One region of the Pantoea sp. S-LA4 genome, then DNA from elsewhere that is predicted to be linked to it. Evidence: predicted binding sites of a transcription regulator. Region 1 holds the regulator's gene; each other region holds the start of a gene.
The links. The regulator LexA, encoded in region 1, represses DNA repair genes until DNA is damaged. The targets are predictions, from matches to a motif close to TNCTGTATGTACATACAGNA.
Positions count from the first base shown of each region.

Region 2: mutH (DNA mismatch repair endonuclease MutH) is a predicted target of LexA. The motif match lies at 933-952, and genes of this name have one in related genera.
Region 3: metR (HTH-type transcriptional regulator MetR) is a predicted target of LexA. The motif match lies at 3,014-3,033, and genes of this name have one in related genera.

Region 1 covers NZ_JBTLRC010000002.1:36,226-43,887, reverse strand. Annotated here, with positions in the region: gene ACX3P5_RS01100 (conjugal transfer protein TraF) at 1-959, opposite strand, end outside; gene zur (zinc uptake transcriptional repressor Zur) at 1,411-1,932, shown strand; gene ACX3P5_RS01090 (CsbD family protein) at 2,006-2,218, opposite strand; gene dinF (MATE family efflux transporter DinF) at 2,390-3,712, opposite strand; gene lexA (transcriptional repressor LexA) at 3,814-4,428, opposite strand; gene ACX3P5_RS01075 (diacylglycerol kinase) at 4,535-4,903, opposite strand; gene plsB (glycerol-3-phosphate 1-O-acyltransferase PlsB) at 5,032-7,455, shown strand.
Region 2 covers NZ_JBTLRC010000002.1:2,988,716-2,996,377, forward strand. Annotated here, with positions in the region: gene rppH (RNA pyrophosphohydrolase) at 1-499, opposite strand, end outside; gene mutH (DNA mismatch repair endonuclease MutH) at 1,184-1,861, shown strand; gene ACX3P5_RS14840 (TerC family protein) at 1,961-2,671, shown strand; gene ACX3P5_RS14845 (YgdI/YgdR family lipoprotein) at 2,790-3,008, shown strand; gene ACX3P5_RS14850 (NADP(H)-dependent aldo-keto reductase) at 3,149-4,189, shown strand; gene ACX3P5_RS14855 (GNAT family N-acetyltransferase) at 4,230-4,679, opposite strand; gene ACX3P5_RS14860 (FCD domain-containing protein) at 4,693-5,466, opposite strand; gene ACX3P5_RS14865 (PTS sugar transporter subunit IIB) at 5,563-5,880, opposite strand; gene ACX3P5_RS14870 (glycoside hydrolase family 1 protein) at 5,904-7,331, opposite strand; gene ACX3P5_RS14875 (PTS sugar transporter subunit IIC) at 7,328-7,662, opposite strand, start outside.
Region 3 covers NZ_JBTLRC010000002.1:4,018,511-4,026,172, reverse strand. Annotated here, with positions in the region: gene ACX3P5_RS19705 (dienelactone hydrolase family protein) at 1-597, shown strand, start outside; gene metE (5-methyltetrahydropteroyltriglutamate--homocysteine S-methyltransferase) at 657-2,927, opposite strand; gene metR (HTH-type transcriptional regulator MetR) at 3,066-3,992, shown strand; gene ACX3P5_RS19690 (YehS family protein) at 4,076-4,555, shown strand; gene ACX3P5_RS19685 (carboxylate/amino acid/amine transporter) at 4,886-5,749, opposite strand; gene glpT (glycerol-3-phosphate transporter) at 6,124-7,464, shown strand; gene yigL (sugar/pyridoxal phosphate phosphatase YigL) at 7,514-7,662, opposite strand, start outside.

The sequences.
Region 1 (7,662 bases):
GCCAGACCGGTAGTGACCAGCGGACGGATCTGGTAAGTATCGCGGAAGCCGTTAACCTCTTTGGTCTGCAGATCGCGGGAAACCAGGTTTTGTCCGGTGATACCCAGCGTCCAGTTTTCAGCAAAGGTGGTTGCCAGGCCGGCATCGACGTTAAAGCCGGTGTCCGAGCTGCGATACTGGCTATTGTTGATGTCACTTTTGTCGTAGTTGTAGATGCTGGCGGTGTAGTTATAGAGCCAGGTTTTCTGCAACTTCGGCGTGACGCCCACCGACACCGGCTGACCGGCAATGGTAAATTCATGCGCCACCGCAACACCGTAATCGGTGACCAGCGCCGCTAAACCGTTGGCGCTGGAACGCAGGTTGTTCTGGTCGCCCGGACGTGGGAGCACCGTGCCGTTAGCCACGCCGCGCAGATAATCGATATCGCTCTGGACGACGTTGGCACGCACGTGTGCCGAGCCATAGGCTTTGGTAATAAAGGCAAAAGGCAGCGTCTCATTGGGAACAGTGACCGCCAGCGCCACCCCGGCACTGCCGTCTGCTTTGTTGCCGCGCAGATCGTTTAACTTGTTGGCGACGTCGCCTGAGGCGGCGCGCACTTCAGGATAGCCACGCAGATAATCGGCAAAGGTCAGGTTGCCGATCACATCGCGGTAACGATCAACGGTATCGGTGATGTCATCCACTTTGTCGATCAGGTGATCTTTATCGGTAACCTGAATACCGGCTGAAGGGAAAATAATACTGACGCTATCATCGGGTTTGGCTCGCGTCATTAAAGCCGGGTTGGCCAGTACCGCGGAGCCATAAAGAGAAGATGCGACGCCGGTACCGCCCATGGCGTCATTACGTGCATCATACCAGGTTCCCGCCGCCATGGCGGAAGAAGAAAGGAAAAGCGCATTCAATACAGCGGTGTACACCAGCGCTGAGCGTTGAGCGGATTTTTTCACCATTTGCCTGCCATCACCTGAGAAATTGCCGTTGAAACATTCAACGACTGAATAGTTTGTTAACCCTATTGTGAACGTTGGCTAACGCGTTATTGCTGTGAATTCAAAGGAAACAGTGCCTTAATTCGAAGGATTGGAGGTTTTCCAATCAGAAAGTCATAATTTTTATTCAAAATACAGGGTAAAAATTAAAATAATACCAGACATTTCTTAAGTCTTTCTGAACATTACTTCTTAACTCCGTGAGATGCAAAGCAAAAGCGCTAAACGGCGCGTTGCGTGCCGTCATCATGTGGATCTGATTTATCCCCGATAACGCGCCATCGCGATACCCTACTCCTCTTTGCTACTGTTTTTACGCGCAAAAAGGCGTGCTGATCCGCCCGGCAACCAACCTCTGCGCGGCTAAATTTTGTGTGATAAAATAACATCACTTATCCAGCGGAGAACTTTCATGTCAAACATGACGTCACAGCAAATAATGACCCAGGCGGAAAAACTGTGCCTGCAGCGCGGTGTGCGTCTGACGTCGCAACGGGCGGAAGTGTTGCGATTAATGGCTGAGCAGCCAGGTTCAATTAGTGCCTATGACCTGCTGGATCAACTCCGGGTCAGCGAACCGCAGGCCAAGCCGCCCACCGTTTATCGGGCGCTCGATTTTCTGCTGGAACAGGGCTTTATCCACCGGGTAGAGTCCAATAATAGCTATGTTATGTGTCACCATTTCGATGCGCCGGCCCACACGTCGGTGATGCTGGTATGTGACCGCTGTGCCGCTGTAACTGAGAAACAGGCACAGGGCGTCGAAAAGATCATCGCGACACTGGCTGGCGAGGCACAATTTGCCCTGCGTCACAGCGTGATTGAAGCACATGGATTATGTGAGAGTTGTGTTGCAGTGGAAGCCTGCACGCACCATGAAAGTTGCGAGCACGATCATCAGAGTGAGGGTAAAAAGCGGGGAAAACGCGGGTAATGTGCACATCCTTGTGCGGTTGCCGGTATGAGCCGTACCGGCGGGTAGGAGCTTTATCCGTAAATCTGCGTGATTACCAACGGTAATCTTTGTTCTGACCTTCCCAGTCCGTTACTTCGCGCTCTGCATCTTCTTTTGCATAGCCATAACGTTCCTGAATTTTTCCGACCAGCTGATCGCGCTTGCCTTCAATAACCTGCATGTCATCGTCGGTCAGCTTGCCCCATTTCTCTTTCACGTTGCCTTTAAACTGCTTCCAGTTGCCGCTCGCTTGATCTTTATTCATGGCAGACCTCTATGTCATCCTTTGGTTGCATCATTTATCTTGAAAGAAAACAAAATGACGATATAAAGCGCTGGTTTACTGCGCTGCTTACGGTTAATTGTAGTAGAAGACTTTAGAGTTGCCGGAATAATACAGAATAATCTGTAGCGAACCGGCTAAAGCCGCCCGCTATCAGGCGTCGAACCAGCTGTTCTGCTGCCAGTGTTTACGCCAGATCAGCCACAGCGACACGCCGCGCAGCGCCAGGAAAACCGTTACCGCCAGCCACAATCCGTGGTTGCCCAGTATCGGGACGCTGAGCAGCGTCAGGAAGTAGCCGAGTGCCGCCATCATCATGCTGTTACGCATCTCCCGGCCACGGGTCGCGCCAATAAACATGCCATCCAGCAGATAACACCAGACGCCAATCAGCGGCAGAATAACCTGCCATATCAGATAGCGATCGGCGGCCTGTTGCAGCGGTTCAAGGGAGGTCAGCAGCGCAACGATGTGCGGGCCGCAGAGTGCATAGAGCAGCGAAAAACCGATTGCCACTACCACCGCCTGGCGGCAGGCGGCATGCCAGACGCGCAGCAATTTGCTGCCATCTTTTGCGCCGTGTGCTTCGCCGGCAAAGGCTTCCACCGCATAGGCGAAACCGTCAAGCGCGTAGGCGGTAAAGGTGATAAACATCAACAGCACCGCGTTGACTGCCACCACCTGCGGACCGATGCGCGCGCCCAGTACGGTCAGTGAGGCAAAACAGAGCTGCAGCAGTAACGAACGCAGCATGATGTCGCGATTAAGCCGCAGCAGGCGCTGAATATCACCGCGCCAGCTCTGCTTCAGTATTGCCGTAGTGATGCCGCGCAGTTTCAACACCCGCCAGACCATTACCGCACCGACGGCCAGCGTGATGTACTCTGCCAGTGCGGTCGCGGTTGCCGCTCCCGCCACGCCCCAGTGCAGCCCCATCACCAGCCACAGATCGAGCACAATATTGACCAGATTACCGACCACCAGCAGGATGACCGGTGCCCGCGCATACTGCACACCGAGCAGCCAGCCAAGGATCACCAGGTTTGCCAGCGTGGCAGGCGCACTCAGCCAGCGGATCTGAATAAACAGCGTCGCCTGTTGCAGAACCTTGGGATCGCCGCCAATCAGAGAGGTCGCCAGGCGGGTGATGGGGGTACGCAGACAGATGAACAGCACGCCAGCCAGCAGCGCAATGATTAAAGGCTGGGTCAGCGCGCGTGCCAGTGCCGTTTTATCGCCCGCGCCGAATGCCTGCGCCGTCAGGCCAGTGGTACTCATTCGCAGGAACAGCAACAGCATGAAGAGGAAACTGGTGACTGTCGTCCCGACCGCCACCCCGCCAAGATAGACCGGGCTGTCGAGATGACCAATGACAGCGGTATCGACCACACCCAGTAAGGGTACGGTGATGTTAGAAAGGATCATCGGCAGCGCGAGCCGCCAGAGTTTTTTGTCGGTAGCCGTTAAAAAACGCATTCGCAGTTCCGTGCTCAGCGCTGCAGAGAGGGGAGCTGCAGCGACAAAATTAGGGCCGACAGAATAGCATCAGACGCTACGAATGCGCGGTTATATCAGGCTCAGAGCCACTCGCCGTTGCGAACCACACCCACCGCCAGACCTTCAACGGTCAGTGACTGCGCGCGCGTATCGACGACGATCGGATCAAAGTCGCTGTTTTCCGGCAGGAGATGCACGATAGCGCCCTGCTTTTTCCAGCGTTTCACCGTCACTTCATCATCAATGCGGGCCACGACAACCTGGCCGTTACGGACATCCTGGGTTTTATGCACCGCGAGCAGGTCGCCATCCATAATCCCGATATCTTTCATCGACATTCCGCTGACGCGCAGCAGGAAGTCGGCAGAGGGTTTGAACAGGCCCGGATCGACTTTGTAATGAGTTTCGATATGTTCCTGCGCCATGATCGGCTCACCGGCAGCGACCCGGCCAATTAACGGCAGACCTTCAGAGGCCTCTTCTTCCATTAACAGACGGATACCGCGCGAGGCGCCAGAGACAATCTCAATCACCCCTTTACGTGCCAGCGCTTTAAGATGCTCTTCTGCCGCATTCGGCGAGCGGAAACCCAGCTGCGCGGCAATTTCTGCACGCGTAGGCGGCATGCCCGTTTGAGTAATATGGTCGCGAATCAGGTCATAGACCTGCTGCTGCCTGCTGGTTAATGCTTTCATCCCGCCCCCTGGTTGTTTATACAGTCGCTGTGAGTATATACAGGTATTGGCGAAATGGAAACCGATTCTCAGGCAAAAACGCGCCAGATGGCGCGTTGTGGAAGGGTTATCGCAAATGTGTCCAGAGCAGCGCGATCCAGACAAACAGTGCCAGTAAGATACTGATCAGCACCGCTGCCGAGCCCATATCTTTTGCCCGACCGGCTAACGGATGGCGCTCCTGACCGATACGATCCACAACCGCCTCGATGGCGCTATTGAGGATTTCAACGATGACTACCAGCACCACAGCGCCGATCATCAGGATGCGCGAGACGATATCGACATCCAGCCAGCAGGCCACAATAATGGCGACCAGCGCGGCCAGCGCTTCCTGCCGAAAAGCCGCTTCATGCTGCCAGGCGGCACGCAGGCCCTGCCATGAGTAACCTGCGGCTTTCACAATTCTTACAAGACCGGTGGCATTATTTGCCATATTGGTGGAACCCTTTCATCGGATTGACGTCAATGTCTGGGCTGCGTGCAATTGGCACCACCACAGATCTTCGCTGCGCTTTCTGGTATGCTTGCGGCGCTTTGCTAACAAGAGGCTTCATGTTGTCTATGTCAGGTTGGCGTAAACTTTATTACAAATTACTGAATTTACCACTGTCGTTTTTGGTAAAGAGTAAGGCCATTCCGGCCGATCCCGTTTCTGAACATGGTCTGGACCCGACCCGGCCCATTATGTACGTTCTGCCTTACGATTCGAAGGCCGACTTACTGACTTTACGTGCGCAGTGCCTGCGGCATCATCTGCCCGACCCGCTCTCTCCGCTGGAGATTGATGGTTCACTGCTGCCGCGCCACGTTTTTATCCACGATGGCCCGCGCGTCTTCCCCTATTTTGTGCCCAGCGTCGAATCGGTGAAGATTTTTCACGATTATCTCGACCTGCATCGCAATAACCCCAAACTGGATATCCAGATGCTGCCGGTGACGGTGATGTTTGGTCGTGCGCCAGGCCGTGAGGTTCAGGGCGAAGATGCACCGCACCTGCGGGTACTGAACGGCGTGCAAAAGTTCTTTGCGGTGATCTGGCACGGACGCGACAGTTTTGTCCGTTTCTCGCCGACCGTTTCGCTGCGCCGCATGGCGACCGAGCACGGCACCGACAAATCGATCGCCCAGAAACTGGCCCGGGTGGCGCGCATTCACTTTGCCCGTCAGCGTCTGGCGGCGGTTGGCCCGCGTTTACCGGCACGTCAGGATCTGTTTAATCGCCTGTTGCAGTCCAAAGCGATTGAAAAAGCCGTCGAAGATGAAGCCCGCAGCAAAAAAATCTCCCATGAAAAAGCGCAGCAGAATGCGGTTGAGATGATGGAAGAGATTGCGGCGAACTTCTCCTATGAAGCGATCCGCGTGACGGATCGCGTGATGGGCTGGCTCTGGAGCCGTCTCTATCAGGGCATCAACGTTAACGGCGGCGAAAAAGTGCGTCAGCTGGCGCAGGATGGACATGAAATCGTCTACGTGCCGTGCCATCGCAGCCACATGGATTACCTGCTGCTCTCTTACGTGCTCTATCATCAGGGACTGGTGCCGCCGCACATTGCCGCCGGTATCAACCTCAACTTCTGGCCAGCCGGACCGATCTTCCGTCGTCTGGGCGCGTTCTTTATTCGTCGTACCTTTAAAGGCAACAAGCTGTATGCCACGGTGTTCCGTGAGTATCTCGGCGAGTTGTTCACCCGCGGCTATTCGGTGGAATACTTTGTTGAAGGCGGTCGTTCCCGCACTGGTCGTCTGCTCGATCCGAAAACCGGGACCTTAGCGATGACCCTGCAGGCGATGCTGCGCGGCGGTAATCGCCCGATTACCCTGGTGCCGATTTACATCGGTTATGAGCACGTGATGGAAGTCGGGACTTACGCCAAAGAGCTACGCGGCGCGGCGAAAGAGAAAGAAGGCTTCATGCAGATGGTGCACGGCTTGCGTAAGCTGCGTAACCTCGGCCAGGGCTACGTTAACTTTGGCGAACCGCTGCCGCTGGTTAACTACCTTAACAAGCGGGTGCCGGAGTGGCGTGACGCCATCGATCCGATTGAGCCGCAGCGTCCCAGCTGGTTAACCCCGACCGTCAATGACATCGCAGCGAGCCTGATGGTGCGCATCAATGAAGCGGGCGCGGCCAACGCCATGAACCTGTGCGTGACCGCGCTGCTCGCCTCACGTCAGCGCTCACTTACCCGCGAACAGCTGATTGAGCAGCTTGAGTGTTATACCCAGCTGCTGCGTAATGTGCCTTACTCTGCCAATGCCACCGTCCCTGACCTCTCCGCTGAGGCGCTGCTGGATCACGCGATGGGCATGAATAAGTTTGAAAGCGAGAAAGACAGCATTGGCGACATCATCATTCTGCCGCGTGAGCAGGCCGTGCTGATGACCTACTATCGCAACAACATTCACCACATGCTGGTGATGCCGTCGCTGATCGCCGCCATTGTGCAACAGCACCAGACACTGAGCGAAGCTGAGTTGCTGCGCCAGGTGAGCCTGATCTACCCGATGCTGAAGAGCGAACTGTTCCTGCGCTGGCAGACCGATGAGCTGCCGCAACTGCTGACGGAACTCAGTCAGGAACTGGCGCGTCAGGGCCTGATTACGCTGGATGATGGCCAGCTGCGCTTTACGGCGGCCCGTTACCGTACGCTGCAACTGCTGGCTGCCGGGGTGCGTGAAACGCTCCAGCGTTATGCCATCACCTTCTCGATTCTCAGTGCGAAGCCGGCGATTAACCGCGGGACGCTGGAAAAAGAGAGCCGCACACTGGCACAACGTCTGTCGGTGCTGCACGGTATCAACGCGCCGGAGTTCTTCGACAAAGCGGTCTTTACCTCGCTGGTGCTGACGCTGCGTGATGAAGGGTATATCAGCGACAGCGGCGATGCCGATGTGGTGCAGACGCTGGCGACCTGGCATATTCTGGCGGACCTGGTCACCAGCGATGTGCGCATGACCATTGAAAGCGCCGTGGCACACGACTGACACAACAAGCGTACAGTAAAAAGGCGACCTCATGAGGTCGCCTTTTTTATAGGTCAGGTCTGGTCAGATTCGCCGTGAGACGGTGCCTGCTCAGGGAACACGGTCAGACAGGAAAGACGCAAAAGCGTCATCCCTGACTGCTCGTCCCGCGCCCTCCCTGGCGCGGGACGCTTTCCTCTTCTGCCCGTATTCCCTGCGCGTTGAGCT
Region 2 (7,662 bases), 3.0 Mb from region 1:
TGTTTCGCTGCCCCGCACTCTCCTGCATAGACATCACCACGCCAGCGAATTCCTTCATCACCCGACGGTAGACGTCGCGTTTGAAGGAGACAACCTGACGCACCGGATACCAGAAGCTCACCCAGCGCCAGCCGTCAAACTCAGGCGTGCTGCTGTGCTGCACATTGATATCCGCGTCATTAGACATTAACTGCAGAAGAAACCACTTTTGTTTCTGGCCGATACATACCGGCTTTGTGTCCCAACGCACCAAACGTTTTGGCAACTTGTAGCGCAACCAGTTACGGGTAGATGCAAGTATTCGAACATCTTTACGGTGTAACCCCACTTCTTCGAACAGTTCGCGATACATCGCCTGTTCAGCGGTTTCACCGGGATTGATGCCTCCCTGAGGAAATTGCCAGGAGTGCTGTCCAAAGCGCCTGGCCCATAACACTTGTCCCTGCCTGTTACAAATTACGATACCAACATTCGGGCGGTAGCCATCATCATCGATCACCGGACTACCTCAAAGCTAAATTTGAATAGGCTGATTGTTTCACACTCCTTACAGGCGGTAAACCACTGGATTCACGGGGTGTTAAGCGTAAAACTCCGGGATAACTCACAGAGAAGCCGCTAGTTATGAACAATCCCCTTCAGAAAAATCGATCTTATTCACCTTTTCTGTGGATAGCTTTGTGCAGAACGCGGGAGTTAACTGAATAACCTTGCTGAACGTTTCAGGCAGATGAAAAATCCATTATTCCATATCAGGTTGATTATAATAGATAAAATTGAAGAATAAACAAATTATCACGGCGATTAACCCCCGACAAAACTGTCCACTCTTTACAGTTGGATGAATTTTAATCGCTTAGCAGGTTATCCACAACAGATCGCTCAGCCTTAGGTCAGAGCGGTGAAATTAGCGTCAAAAACGGCAAAGTCAAGGCTGTAAATGGAACCAGTACCGCACAGGCTGGCGGGTTATCCCACTTTTCTGTGGATAACCGGGTATGAGATCCTGTTCATTGTTGCGAGTAAGTTGGGATAACCTGCAAGCACCCCTTTCATTGCCCGCGAGATCCGCTGAAAAAAGCACGATCTATCATGTTATTATCCTCACTCAGCGCAGTGAATTGTTCAGTTAACCCCACTGCGCAACATCCTGTGCAAATTTTAAGCAACATGAGTAATCACCATGAGCCACCTGCCAGCACCGCCTGAAGATGAAGCTATCCTGCTGGCCCGGGCGCAGGCGTTAGCCGGATTAACGCTGGAAACGCTGGCCGATCGGGCCGGTCTGACGATGCCTCCCGACCTGAAACGCGATAAAGGCTGGGTCGGTATGCTGCTGGAACTGCTGCTCGGGGCCAGTGCCGGCAGCAAAGCCGAGCAGGACTTCGCCCATCTCGGTATTGAGCTAAAAACCATTCCGATTGATGCCACAGGGAAACCGCTGGAAACCACCTTTGTCTGCGTTGCCCCGCTTACCGGTAACAGTGGCGTTACCTGGCTGACCAGCCACGTACGTCACAAACTGGCGCGGGTGTTGTGGATCCCGGTCGAAGGCCAGCGTGATATTCCGCTGCGGCAGCGTCGGGTCGGGGCACCGCTGTTATGGAGCCCGAACGCAGAAGAAGATGAGATGCTGCGTCAGGACTGGGAAGAGTTGATGGATATGATTGTGCTGGGTCAGGTAGATCAGATCACCGCCCGCCACGGCGCCTGGCTGCAGATCCGTCCCAAAGCCGCCAACAGTAAAGCGCTGACCGAAGGGATTGGCGATCAGGGTCAACCGATCCTAACCTTACCGCGCGGCTTTTACCTGAAGAAGAGTTTTACCGGACCGCTGCTGGCGCGCCACTTTCTGCTGTAGCAATGACATTCTCACCTGACGTGGCGCAATTTTGTGGGAGAGAAGCAAATTCAGTGCGTATAATCCCCGTTTAATTTTCGTTTAGGATTGAATGTAGGTATGTTTGAGTGGATTGCCGATCCCAACGCCTGGCTGGCACTGGGAACCCTGACCATCCTTGAGGTGGTGCTGGGTATTGATAACATTATTTTCCTGTCGTTAGTGGTCGCTAAACTGCCTAAGCACCAGCAAGCCAGCGCACGCCGCATCGGTTTACTGGGCGCGATGTTAATGCGTCTGGGACTGCTGGCCTCTATCGCCTGGGTGGCCAGACTGACCAATCCGCTGTTTACGCTGATGGACCACGCCTTCTCTGCCCGCGATCTGATTCTGCTGTTCGGTGGTCTGTTCCTGCTGTGGAAATCGAGCATGGAGATCCACGAAACCATCGAAGGTAACGAAGCGGAACAGAAATCCAACGTCCATTCGTTCCTCGGCGCGATCGTACAGATCATGCTGCTGGATATTATTTTCAGCCTCGACTCGGTGATTACCGCCATCGGCCTCTCCGATCATCTGTTTATCATGATGGCGGCGGTAGTGATCGCAGTGCTGATGATGATGTTCGCTGCCCGCAGCATTGGTGAGTTTGTTGAGCGCCATCCGTCGGTGAAAATGCTGGCGTTAGCTTTCCTGATTCTGGTCGGTTTCACCCTGATTCTGGAGAGTTTCGCGGTTCATGTACCAAAAGGTTACATTTATTTTGCCATGTTCTTCTCAATGGCGGTTGAGTGCCTTAACCTGATGCGCGGTAAGAAGAAAACCGCATAGAAATGTCAAGGGCGAGCGTGCTCGCCCGCAAATTTTCAGATTCCTACGATTAACCCGGCCGGCAAAACAATTTATTACTACACTTTTTGCAGTCGATGATGTGTGGAGATGAGGCGTAATGAAAGGATGGGCAGGTGTAGCAATTGTGGCGCTAACCGCAGCGATGTTAAGCGGATGCAGTTCAGATTATGTGATGGCAACTAAAGATGGCCGGATGATTATGACCGAAGGTAAGCCGACCATTGATAAAGAAACCGGGCTGGTGCAGTACACCGATCAGTCGGGTCACGCAGTACAGATTAACGGCGATGAGGTCTCGACCATCATTGAACGCTAAGTGCGAAATTGACTCGCCTGCCGCATCTTCCCCGCTGGCAGGCGTTTTCCCCGACTTTTCCCCCTTCCTTCCCCGCCATTGCTCGCGCTATAGTCCCTGAGGAGACAACATTCCATTCCATAAAGAAAAGGAAGCTGGCAATGCACTATCATCGTATTCCCCATAGCACGCTGGAAGTGAGTCAGCTGGGGTTGGGCACCATGACGTTTGGCGAACAGAACAGTGAAGCCGACGCCCATGCTCAGCTGGATTTGGCTATTCGTTCCGGCATTAACTTTATTGATACTGCCGAAATGTATCCGGTGCCACCGCGCCCGGAAACCCAGGGTCTGACCGAACAGTACATTGGCAGCTGGCTGAAACAGCGCGGCAGCCGTGACAAAATCATTCTGGCCAGCAAGGTGTCGGGCCCGTCGCGCGGTAACGATGCGTCGATTCGCCCTAACATGGCACTGGACCGCAAGAACATCCGCGAAGCGCTGGATGCCAGCCTGAAACGCCTGAATACCGACTATATCGATCTCTATCAGCTGCACTGGCCGCAACGTCAGACCAACTATTTTGGCAAGCTGGGCTATCAGTACAGTGAAACCACCGCCCAGGTGACGCTGCTGGAGACGCTGGAAGCGCTGACCGAACAGGTGCGCGCCGGTAAGATTCGCTATATCGGGGTGTCGAATGAAACCGCATGGGGCGTGATGCGCTATCTGCAACTGGCGGAAAAGCATGAACTGCCGCGCATCATCAGCATTCAGAATCCCTACAGCCTGCTGAACCGCAGCTTTGAAGTGGGTCTGGCCGAGATCAGTCAGCATGAAGGGGTTGAGCTGCTGGCTTACTCCAGCCTGGCGTTTGGCACCCTGAGCGGTAAGTACCTGAATGGCGCGCAGCCTGCCGGTGCCCGCAACACGCTGTTCAGTCGCTTTACCCGCTACAGCGGCGAGCAGTCGCAACAGGCGGTTGCCGAGTATGTGGCGTTAGCCCGCCAGCACCAGATTGATCCGTCACAGATGGCACTGGCTTACGTGCGTCAGCAGCCGTTTGTCGCCAGCACCCTGCTCGGCGCGACCACGCTGGAGCAGTTGCAGACCAACATTGACAGCTTCAATCTGACATTAAATGCTGAGATCCTGGAAGGCATAGAGGCGATCCACCGTCGTTATACCTATCCGGCTCCCTGAATCAGCCCGTGCCGGTCGCCAATAGCGCGGCTGGCACCCTTTACAGAGGGCGGGAATAGAGCATCACAGGCTTGTCGGGATATTCCAGCGCCTCGCCCTGAGGCTGCCAGCCAAAACGTTCGTAATAGCCGCTGAAGGTTGACCACAACCACAACCGCGAATATCCCTGCGCCTGAGCGTGCTGAATCACCCGCTGCTGCAGCGCTTCACTCACGCCTTTGCCGCGCGCGGACCTATCCACATAAAGGGCCGCCAGCCACGGGAAGAGATCCTGACGGCTGATCAGATCACAGCGCCAGAAGCCCACCGTACCTATCGCATTGCCCGCCTCCACGGCGACAAACGTCACCGGAAAATCGCTTCCGCTCAGGCTGCTGGCGACAATGCTGGCGAAGAAGTCACGGCTGTCAGGATCGCCGAAAGCCCGCCACTGCCATTCGGTAATCTGATCGGCAAACTGAGGCACGGCGCTAAGCGGCACTATCTTCATTAATGACTCTCCACTACATCAGCTTTCCCTGAAAGATCGGTACTGAATCAAACAGATAACCGTCGAAGTCAGGCGCATCCGCATCGGAGAGCTCCAGCAGCGTATTTTTAACATTCTCAAGGTGCTGCCAGGTGGCCTGCCATGCGCCCATCACATCGCGACGGCGCAGAGCGGCCAGAATGGTCTGGTGATCGCCCAGCCACTTCAGGCGATAGGCGCGGGTTTCAAACTGGGGACGCAGCTGCTGCCACAGCGGGCTGCTGTCGTGATGTCGCCAGATGCTGGTCACGGTGTCGAGCAGCATCTGATTCTGACTGGCTCCCGCCAGCAACAGATGAAATAACTTGTCGTTATCCTGACTGCTGTCATTGGCGGCGATGGCACGCTGCTCCTGCTCCAGCGTGCGGCGCAGGTTTTCGATGTCCGCCTTGGTCGCCATTTTAGCGGCAAAGGCGGCGATATTGCTCTCCAGTAGCTGACGCGCCTGCAGCATTTCAAACGGGCCAACATCGCTGCGGAAAAAAGCCTCTTCTTCATCGTCGCTGGCGGACGGAATACGCATCACGTAGACGCCGGAACTCTGGCGAATATCCACCGTGCCTTCCAGCTCCAGCATCAATAACGCCTCGCGCACGATGGTCCGGCTGACGCCCCAGGTTTCAGCCAGCTGACGTTCAGGCGGCAGGCGCGATCCCACCGGATAATGTCCGTCGCTGATTTGCTGGCGCAGATGCTGACCAATTTCCTGATACTGCTTTTTTTCTTGCGGCGCTTCGGCTTTGTCCACGCTTTCACCCTTTGCAATCAATGCGCTAACGGCATTGCCGCCGTTCCCTGCGCGACAATGCCCGCGAGCCGGAGAAGATGGCTCGCAAACTGTGCCTCAGTGTATCAAAGCCAGCGCCTGATCGAGTACCTTTGCGCCATTCAGGGTGCCGTAAGCGACGGTATCAATCACCGCAATCGGCAGCTGATAGCTGTCGGTCAGTTTTTTATTCTCTTCCAGTTTAAAGCGCACCTGCGGCCCCAGCAGCACCGCCACCACTTCGCTGCCGTAATTTTGCAACTCCTCACGCAGATTCTGTTCGGGGATGGCGTAGATCTGAAAAGATAATCCGCGCGCGGCGGCCTCTTTTTCCATTCTTGTCACCACCATTGATGTCGACATGCCTGCGGCACAGGCCAGAACAATACGTTTCATTCTCGCTTCCTCGGGTTATTTGGTTACTTAGGCTCATCATCAAGCCACAGGGTAAATTGCTGGTTATCGCGCAGTGCCCGGAACCAGTGGGCGGACTTTTTCATCCGGCGCTGACGCTGGTTCTCCAGGTCGATTTCAATCAGGCCATAGCGGTTTTTGAAGGCGTTCATCGGCGAGACATTGTCGGTGAAGGCCCACAGCATATAGCCCTGACAGTTGATGCCCGCCTGTTGCGCGCGGATCGCCTGATGCAGATGCTCGCTGATAAAGTGGATGCGGTAGTCGTCCTGAATTTCCCCCTCTGCGTTTTTGAACAGCGCTTCGTTCTCGACGCCCATGCCGCTCTCGGCGACAAACCACGGAATGTTGCCGTACTCATCGCGCATTCGCTGCGCCATATCCCAGATGATTTCCGGCTGAATTTCCCAGCCGCGCGAAGAGTTCATCCGCCGGCCCGGCAACTCAAAGTGCTCGTAATACCAAGCGGGATGGAACGGCGTTTCCGGATGCCAGGCTCGGGACGGGGCTTTTACGCGGTGCGGATAGTAAAGATTAAGCCCGACCTCATCGACGGTATTGCCAGCGATGATCGCCAGCTCTTCCGGCGTTGCTTCCCACTCAATCTGATGTTTATCCAGCAGTGCCAGCAGCTCCGCCGGATAGGTGCCTTTAATAGCCGGATCGAGAAATACCCGGTTATAGAACAGGTCATAAATATGCGCCGCCTTCTGGTCATGCGGGGCTGACGAGCGCGGATAGGTGACTTCCGGGTTGAGGATGGTACCGATGCGACCGGCATAGCCCGCCTGGCGGAACAGCTGCACCACCCGGGCGGTGGCCAGATTTTTATGGTGGTTCCACTGCATCCACTTATGGGTGTTCTGCTCATAGGGCCAGCGCAGCGCATCGAGATAGACGCGGGTCTGCACCACAATCGGCTCGTTAAACACAAACCAGCGCGTCACCCGTCCGGCATAGCGTTTAAACACCTGTTCGACGTAACGGATAAACAGCTCAACCACATGCTTTGACTGCCAGCCGCCATACTGCTCCAGCAGCGTGGCGGGCAGCTCGTAATGCTCCAGGCAGAGCATCAGTTCAATCCCCTGGCGCTGCATCTCGTCAATCAGCCGGTCATAGTAAGCGGCGTACTCTTCGTCCACCGTGGCCGTTTCATAGTCGGTGAGAAAACGCGACCAGTTGATCGAGGTACGATAGTGTGTCAGCCCGCTGGCTTTCATCAGCGCCACATCTTCTTCAAAACGGTTAATAAAATCGGTGGCGACGGCCGGGCCATAGCCGTTATGCCAGACGTGCCGATCCTGCTGATACCAGGCGTCTGGCCAGGAGTCCTGCCCCACTTTTTTCCCGCTCCAGCCCTCGGTTTGCCAGGCTGAAGCAGCAGCACCGAGAATAAAATTTTGCGGGATCTGAATCAGCTGGCGACTCATAACACCTCCGGTCGGTTCGGGGTCAGTTCAGGTTGTGAATTTTGCGCTTCGGCAGCATCGGCGCGGCGGGCAGCCACTTTGACAAACGGCAGGTAGATCAGCACCGATACCAGAATGCAGATGATCTGAGTCACGACCGCGCCCATCGATCCCGCCGTCGAGAGCCAGGCGTTAATGATCGGTGGCGTGGTCCACGGCACCATCACCACCGCTTTGCCGGCGAATCCCATCACCGTGGCGAAATAGCCGATGGAACCGGTCACCAGCGGCGTAATGATGAACGGGATCGCCAAGATCGGGTTGAGCATAATCGGCATACCAAAGATCACCG
Region 3 (7,662 bases), 4.0 Mb from region 1:
CGTGATATCTGCCGCCGTCTGGCGCTGGAAGGCTATCTGGCTATCGCTCCGGAACTCTACTTCCGCGAAGGCGATCCCAACGATTACCACGATATCCCGACCCTGTTCAGCGAGCTGGTGAGCAAAGTGCCCGATACACAGGTGCTGTCCGATCTTGATCATGCGGCCAACTGGGCGGCGCGTAACGGCGGCGATATCCGGCGTATGGGCATTACCGGGTTCTGCTGGGGCGGCCGCATCAGCTGGCTCTATGCGGCGCACAATCCGCAACTGCGCGCGGCCGTCGCCTGGTATGGACGTCTGACCGGCGATCGGACCATGAAGCAGCAGAAGCATCCTATCGATGTCGCCGTCGATCTTAGCGCCCCGGTGTTAGGTTTATACGGTGGACAGGATGAGGGGATTCCGCTGGAGAGCGTTGAGCAGATGCGTCAGGCGCTGCACGCGGCCAATGCCACCGCGGAGATCATCGTCTATCCCGAAGCCGGACATGCCTTTAATGCTGACTACCGTCCGAGCTATCATGCTGAATCTGCCAGTGATGGCTGGGCGCGGATGCTGGCCTGGTTCAGGCAGTATGGCGTCGCATCGCAATAAGCAAAAAAGGGGCGCTGTGCGCCCCGATATCGTAACAGCCTCGCCGTTCTGACCCGTTTTTATGCTGTTTCATCACGCAGCTTCTTCGCCGCCGTCACCATGTTTGCCAGCGCCTGCCGCGTCTCGGTCCAGCCGCGCGTTTTCAATCCGCAGTCCGGGTTCACCCACAAACGCGCTTCCGGAATCCGCTTCGCCGCTTTCCGTAACAGCGCTTCCATCCACTCGACGCTCGGTACGTTAGGCGAATGAATATCGTAGACGCCCGGACCGATTTCATTCGGATAGTCAAAGTGTTCAAACGACGCCAGCAGATCCATGTCGGAGCGTGAGGTTTCAATGGTAATCACATCCGCATCCAGCGCCGCGATAGAATCCATGATGTCGTTAAACTCGCAGTAACACATATGGGTGTGAATCTGGGTTTCATCCCGCGCCACCGCTGCATTCAGGCGGAAAGCCTCGACCGCCCAGCTCAGATAGGCAGCCCAGTCAGACTGATGCAGCGGCAACCCTTCGCGCAGCGCTGGTTCATCAATCTGGATAATGCCAATACCGGCTTTTTCCAGATCGGCGACTTCATCACGCAGCGCCAGCGCAATCTGTTTCGCGATGGTTTCACGCGACACATCTTCGCGCGGGAAAGACCAGCACAGAATCGTCACCGGGCCGGTCAGCATCCCTTTCACCGGCTTGTCGGTCAGCGACTGGGCATATTTCGCCCATTCAACGGTAATCGCTTCCGGCCGGCTGACGTCACCGATGATCACCGGCGGTTTCACGCAGCGTGAGCCATAGCTCTGTACCCAGCCATTCTGGGTAAAAACAAACCCATCCAGATGTTCGCCGAAGTATTCAACCATGTCGTTGCGTTCCGCTTCGCCATGTACCAGCACATCCAGCCCCAGCCGCTCCTGCTCAGCGATCGCCTGTCTGATGTGCTCAGCGATGCCGGTGCGGTAATGATGGCTGTCGAGGCGGCCCTGTTTAAAATCGAGACGCAGGCCGCGAATTTCCGGCGTCTGCGGGAAAGAGCCGATAGTGGTGGTTGGCCAGGCAGGCAGATTAAAGCGCTGGCGCTGTGCTTTTGCCCGCTCGCTGTAACGGCTGTGACGTTCGCTGTCCTGCGGCGTGATGGCCTGCAAACGCTGACTGACCGCGGCATTATGCACGCGACTGGAGTGCGCACGGGCCCGAATCGGCGCGCTCCAGGCCTCCAGTGACGCGGCATCGTTGCGGTTGAGCGCCTGCGTCAGCAGTGAAAGCTCGGTGCATTTCTGCAGCGCGAAGGCGAACCAGCTTTTCACTTCCTCATCCAGCCGCGTCTCGACGCTCAGGTCGATCGGACTGTGCAGCAACGAGCAGGAGGAGCCAATCCACAGCTGCGCGCGCTGGGCGATCAGCGGCTGCAGACGCGTAAACCAGCGGCTCAGATCGGCACGCCAGACGTTACGTCCGTTGATCACCCCCAGCGACAGCAGCCAGCTGGCCGGTAATTGCTGATTCAGTTGCTGAATATCATCCCGGCCGTGTACCAGATCGACATGCAGCCCCTGCACCGGCAGCTCACGGATCACCTCAATGTTCTGTCCGATGCTGTCGAAATAGGTGGTCAGCAGCAGTTTACTCTGCCCCTGTAGCGCATCAAAGGCGGGCCTGAACGCCTCACGCCATGACTGCGGCAGCTCCAGCGCCAGCGCCGGTTCATCAATCTGCACCCATTCGATGTCACGTTTCGCCAGTTCCGCCAGGACTTGCTGGTAGACCGGCAGAATCGCCTGCAGCAGCGAGAGGCGGTCAAACGGCTCGCCTTTCACCTTACCCAGCCACAGATAGGTGATCGGTCCCAGCAGCACTGGCTTGATGTTGTGGCCCAGCGCCAGCGCCTCATCGACTTCATCCAGCAACTGGGTCCAGGCCAGTCTGAAAGTCTGGCCCTGGGTGAACTCAGGCACAATGTAGTGGTAGTTAGTGTTAAACCATTTGGTCATCTCAGCCGCCGCCGCCGGCTCACCGGTCGGTGCCCGGCCACGGCCCAGACGAAACAGCGTATCCAGATCAACCGAGCCGTCTTTATTCTGATGGCGCGCCGGCACGTTGCCCAGCATCAGGCTGGTGGTCAGCACATGGTCGTACCAGGCGAAGTCGCCCACCGGCAGCAGATCGATGCCCGCCTCTTTCTGTTGCTGCCAGTGACGCGCCCGCAGCTCACGGCCCACCGCCAGCAAATCCTGCTGGCTGCTGTTACCGGCCCAGTAGCTCTCCTGCGCTTTTTTCAGTTCGCGACGCAGGCCAACACGGGGAAAACCGAGGGTATGGTTGAGGATTGTCATTCGCTGTTCTCCAGATAATCTTTCACTTTGGCTGACAGCCAAAGATGTTTAGCCGTCCAGATGTTTACACCGCTATAATCTGCGGGTACTGTATGTTCCTCAAGCGCAATATGTTCATTTTCGATGTGAAGGACTCTCATGATCGAACTCAAGCACCTGCGGACGCTTCAGGCTCTGCGTAATACAGGTTCGCTGGCGGCGGCGGCATCCCAGCTTCATCAGACGCAATCGGCGTTGTCCCACCAGTTCAGCGATCTGGAACAGCGGCTGGGATTCCGCCTGTTCGTGCGTAAAAGTCAGCCGCTGCGCTTCACGCCACAGGGCGACATCCTGCTGCAGCTAGCCGAACAGGTGCTGCCGCAGATCCAGCAGGCGTTGCAGGCCTGCCATGAACCACAGCAGACCACCTTACGAGTGGCGATTGAGTGCCATAGCTGCATCCAGTGGCTGACGCCAGCGCTGGATAATTTCCGTCAGAGCTGGCCGCAGGTGGTGATGGATTTCAAATCAGGCGTCACCTTTGATCCGCAGCCTGCGCTGCAGCAGGGCGAGCTGGATGTGGTGCTGACCTCCGATATCCTGGCGCGCTCCGGGCTGTTCTATTCGCCGATGTTTGATTTTGAGGTGCGACTGGTGCTGGCACCGGATCATCCGCTGGCGCAGGTTGAACATATCGCACCCGAGGATCTGGCCGACGAGGTGCTGATGATCTATCCGGTGCAGCGTCAGCGCCTCGATATCTGGCGTCACTTCCTGCAGCCAGCTGGCGTCAGCCCGGCGCTGAAAAACGTCGATAACACCCTGCTGATGATCCAGATGGTCTCGGCGCGGATGGGCATTGCGGCGCTGCCGCACTGGGTGGTGGAGAGTTTTGAGAAGCAGGGACTGGTGGTGACCAAAACGCTGGGCGACGGGCTGTGGAGCCGTCTTTATGCCGCAGTGCGCGATGGCGAGCAGCGTCAGCCGGTGCTGGAAGCCTTTATCCGCTTTGCCCGCCAGCACGCCTGCGAACATCTGCCCTTTGTGCGGGATGCGCTGCAGCCTGCCGCGTTAATGCAGCGGTAAGTCGCGAGGTACAAACCTGCGCGAGCAACAGTAAAATCCCCTATAATGCGCAGCCTGTCGACTGACCATGAGAAGATCTCACCATGACTAACAACGATATTCTGCGCAGCGTGCGCTATATGCTCGATCTGAGCGATGCCAAAATGGTGGAAATTTTTGCGCTGGCGCAGTGTGAAGTCCCGCAGACGGATATCCAGGCGTGGCTGAAAAAAGATGAAGATGCCGCGTTTCGTCCCTGCCCCGATGTGCTGATGGGCTACTTTCTTAACGGCCTGATCTTTTACCGTCGTGGCAAAAGTGAAGAGATGCCGGCTCCTTCCATTGAGCGCAAGATGAATAACAACATCTTTATGAAGAAGTTGCGCATCGCCTTTGATCTGAAAACCACGGATATCCCTGAAGTGCTGAAACGCGCCAGTTTCACCGTTTCGCAGGCAGAAATCGGTGCGATTTTCCGCAAACCTGACCACAAAAATTACCGTGAGTGCGGCGACCAGATTCTGCGTAACTTCCTGAAAGGCCTGGCGATGATTCAGCGCCCTAAGAATGGGAAGCCTGCCTGATATCGTGTCATCCCGTCGGCAATAGAGCGCTGCTGCGTAAAGCCGGCGTCAATGCATCTCTGGAGCGCCGGCCGCCGTTTTTGTCCCGGCGGCGGACGCTATACTTCTCAGCCCGCCCTCTCCTCTTTCATGTTCGCTCTGATCCCCGGTTTAACCGCGATGATGCTGTCACCCCTCCAGGGCTGGCGCGTCAGAAGAGCGAAGCGTCCGGGCCGGATGGCCCGGCCGACCCACAGGGAGGTGAGATTCCTTGCGATCAGGCGCGCCAGCCCGGAAGGCCGCACCTATGCAACAGCCGCTATTTACCGGTGTCAGCGCACCCATTTCACCTTATAACCGGTCACTGCGCCCCACCACCCAGCGCTTATGCACCCACAGCGAGGCGAGGATCACCAGCGCGCCGGCGATAAAGCTCGGCCAGTGCGGCTTCTCCTGCCAGATCGCCAGGTTAACCAGCAGTCCGGCGGGGACGTGCATGTTATTCATGATGCCCAGCGTGCCGGCATCAACCTGGGTCGCACCATAGTTCCACATAAAGTAGCCGAGACCCGAAGCGGCCACGCCCAGCCAGACCAGAATGCCCCATTGCAGCGAGGTGGTCGGGAGTTTCTGCGGATTGCCCCAGATGAACCAGGCGATGACCGCAATCACCACTGCGCCAAGGTAGAACCAGGAAAAGGCGGTGTGCTGCGGCATCGGACGGGTCTCCTGCAGACGCTTGTACCCCACCATACCGGCAGCAAAGCAGATGTTCGCCAGCTGCACCAGCAGCAGGCCAACCCAGAAATTATCGCTGACCTTGTCATAGCGGATAATGGCCGCCCCGGCGACCGCCAGCAGCGCGCTGAAGATATAGCCGATCCGCAGCGGACGGCGGCTAATCAGGTCATAGATCAGGGTCACATAGAGCGGCGTCATCACCGTAAACAGCAAAAATTCCGACACGCTGAGATAGAGGTAGGCTTCAAAGCTCAGCAGATACATCACTCCTAACTGCAACATCCCGACCAGCATATAGAGCAGCAGAGTTGAGGGACGGTAACCGCGCCAGCGCAGAAAAGGCAAAAAGACTATTGCGGCCAGCGCCAGGCGCATCAGTACAGAAAACCAGCTGTCTACCTGGCCGGCAAGATACTCGCCAATCAGGCTGAACGAAAAAGCCCACAGAATAGTGGTGATGATCAATAAGAACACGGTAACGACCCCGAAGTTAACAGAGCGTCAGTGTAAACAATGTGCTGTCGATCAGCTGCACTATCTGGTTTACATCCGATAACTTTTAAAGCAAACAATGCGCAACTGCTGCAACAGCTCAACCCCGCTGTAACATCCCCGTCTCCTGCTGGCGACGTTTTTCCCCGAATGCGCGAAATAAACCATATGGTGATCACTTTCGCTCGGCGCTGTAATAAAACTGTAACAAATGTGTCACGCATCACAGTAACGTCAGGTCACTAATTTTATTCTTTGCGCGAAATGGAACATCACGTCGCCATTTCTTTTTGTCTTTTTTTGACCCCACCGCTGGGAATGTAAAAAACCATAATGTGCCCTGGAGGGCCTCACTGATGCTGAGTATTTTTAAACCTGCACCACGTCAGCCGCAGGTAGCAGCGGATCGCGTCGATCCGCTCTACCGTCGTCTGCGCTGGCAAATTTTTATTGGGATCTTTTTTGGCTATGCCGCCTACTATCTGGTCAGAAAAAACTTTGCGCTCGCGATGCCCTATCTGGTCGAGCAAGGCTTTTCACGTGGCGATCTCGGTTTCGCCCTGTCAGGCATTTCGATCGCCTATGGCTTCTCGAAATTCATCATGGGCTCAGTATCCGATCGCTCGAATCCGCGCGTCTTCCTGCCAGCCGGACTGATCCTGGCCGCGGCGGTGATGTTGTTTATGGGATTCGTGCCCTGGGCCACCTCCAGCATTATGGTGATGTTCGTGCTGCTGTTTGTCTGCGGCTGGTTCCAGGGCATGGGCTGGCCACCGTGCGGTCGTACCATGGTGCACTGGTGGTCGCAGAAGGAGCGCGGCAGCATTGTCTCGGTGTGGAACTGCGCCCATAACGTCGGCGGCGGCCTGCCACCGCTGCTGTTCCTGCTTGGCATGGCGTGGTTCAACGACTGGAAAGCGGCACTCTATATGCCCGCCTTTGGTGCCATCCTGATTGCGCTCTTCGCGTTTGCCCTGATGCGCGACACGCCCCAATCCTGTGGCCTGCCGCCGATCGAAGAGTATAAAAACGACTATCCGCCAGATTACGATGCCAGTCATGAAGAGGAGTTAACTGCTAAGCAAATCTTCATGAAATATGTGCTGCCTAACAAACTGCTGTGGTACATCGCGCTGGCGAACGTTTTTGTCTATCTGCTGCGCTACGGCATTCTCGACTGGTCGCCGACCTACCTGAAAGAGGTGAAGCACTTCACGCTGGATAAGTCCTCCTGGGCCTACTTCCTGTATGAGTATGCCGGTATTCCGGGCACGCTGTTATGTGGCTGGATGTCAGACAAAGTGTTTCGCGGTAACCGCGGGGCCACCGGCGTGTTCTTTATGACGCTGGTGACGATCGCCACGGTGATTTACTGGCTGAACCCGGCGGGCAATCCTGGCGTTGATATGGCCTGTATGATCGTGATTGGCTTCCTGATTTATGGTCCGGTAATGCTGATTGGCCTGCACGCGCTGGAGCTGGCACCCAAGAAAGCCGCCGGCACCGCCGCAGGTTTTACCGGCCTGTTTGGTTATCTGGGCGGTTCGGTGGCGGCCAGCGCCATTGTCGGTTACACCGTTGACTACTTTGGCTGGGACGGCGGTTTTCTGGTGATGATTGCCGGCTGCGTACTGGCGGTGATCCTGCTGTTGCTGACCATGGTCAGCGAGCATAAACACAAGCAGAAACTGGCCTGACGGCAATAAAAAAGGGCCGGTTAACCGGCCCTTTGTTTGCGCGATATCCTCAGGAAAGGTAGAGCGTGCGCAGCGTCTGTGGCACCGCATCATCGGCATTCGAACCGATCACATCCAGCTCCGGCAAGGTATCTTTCAGCCGCTGATGGGCGTTCTGCATGATATAGCCCTTACCCGCCATGCTCAGCATCTCCACAT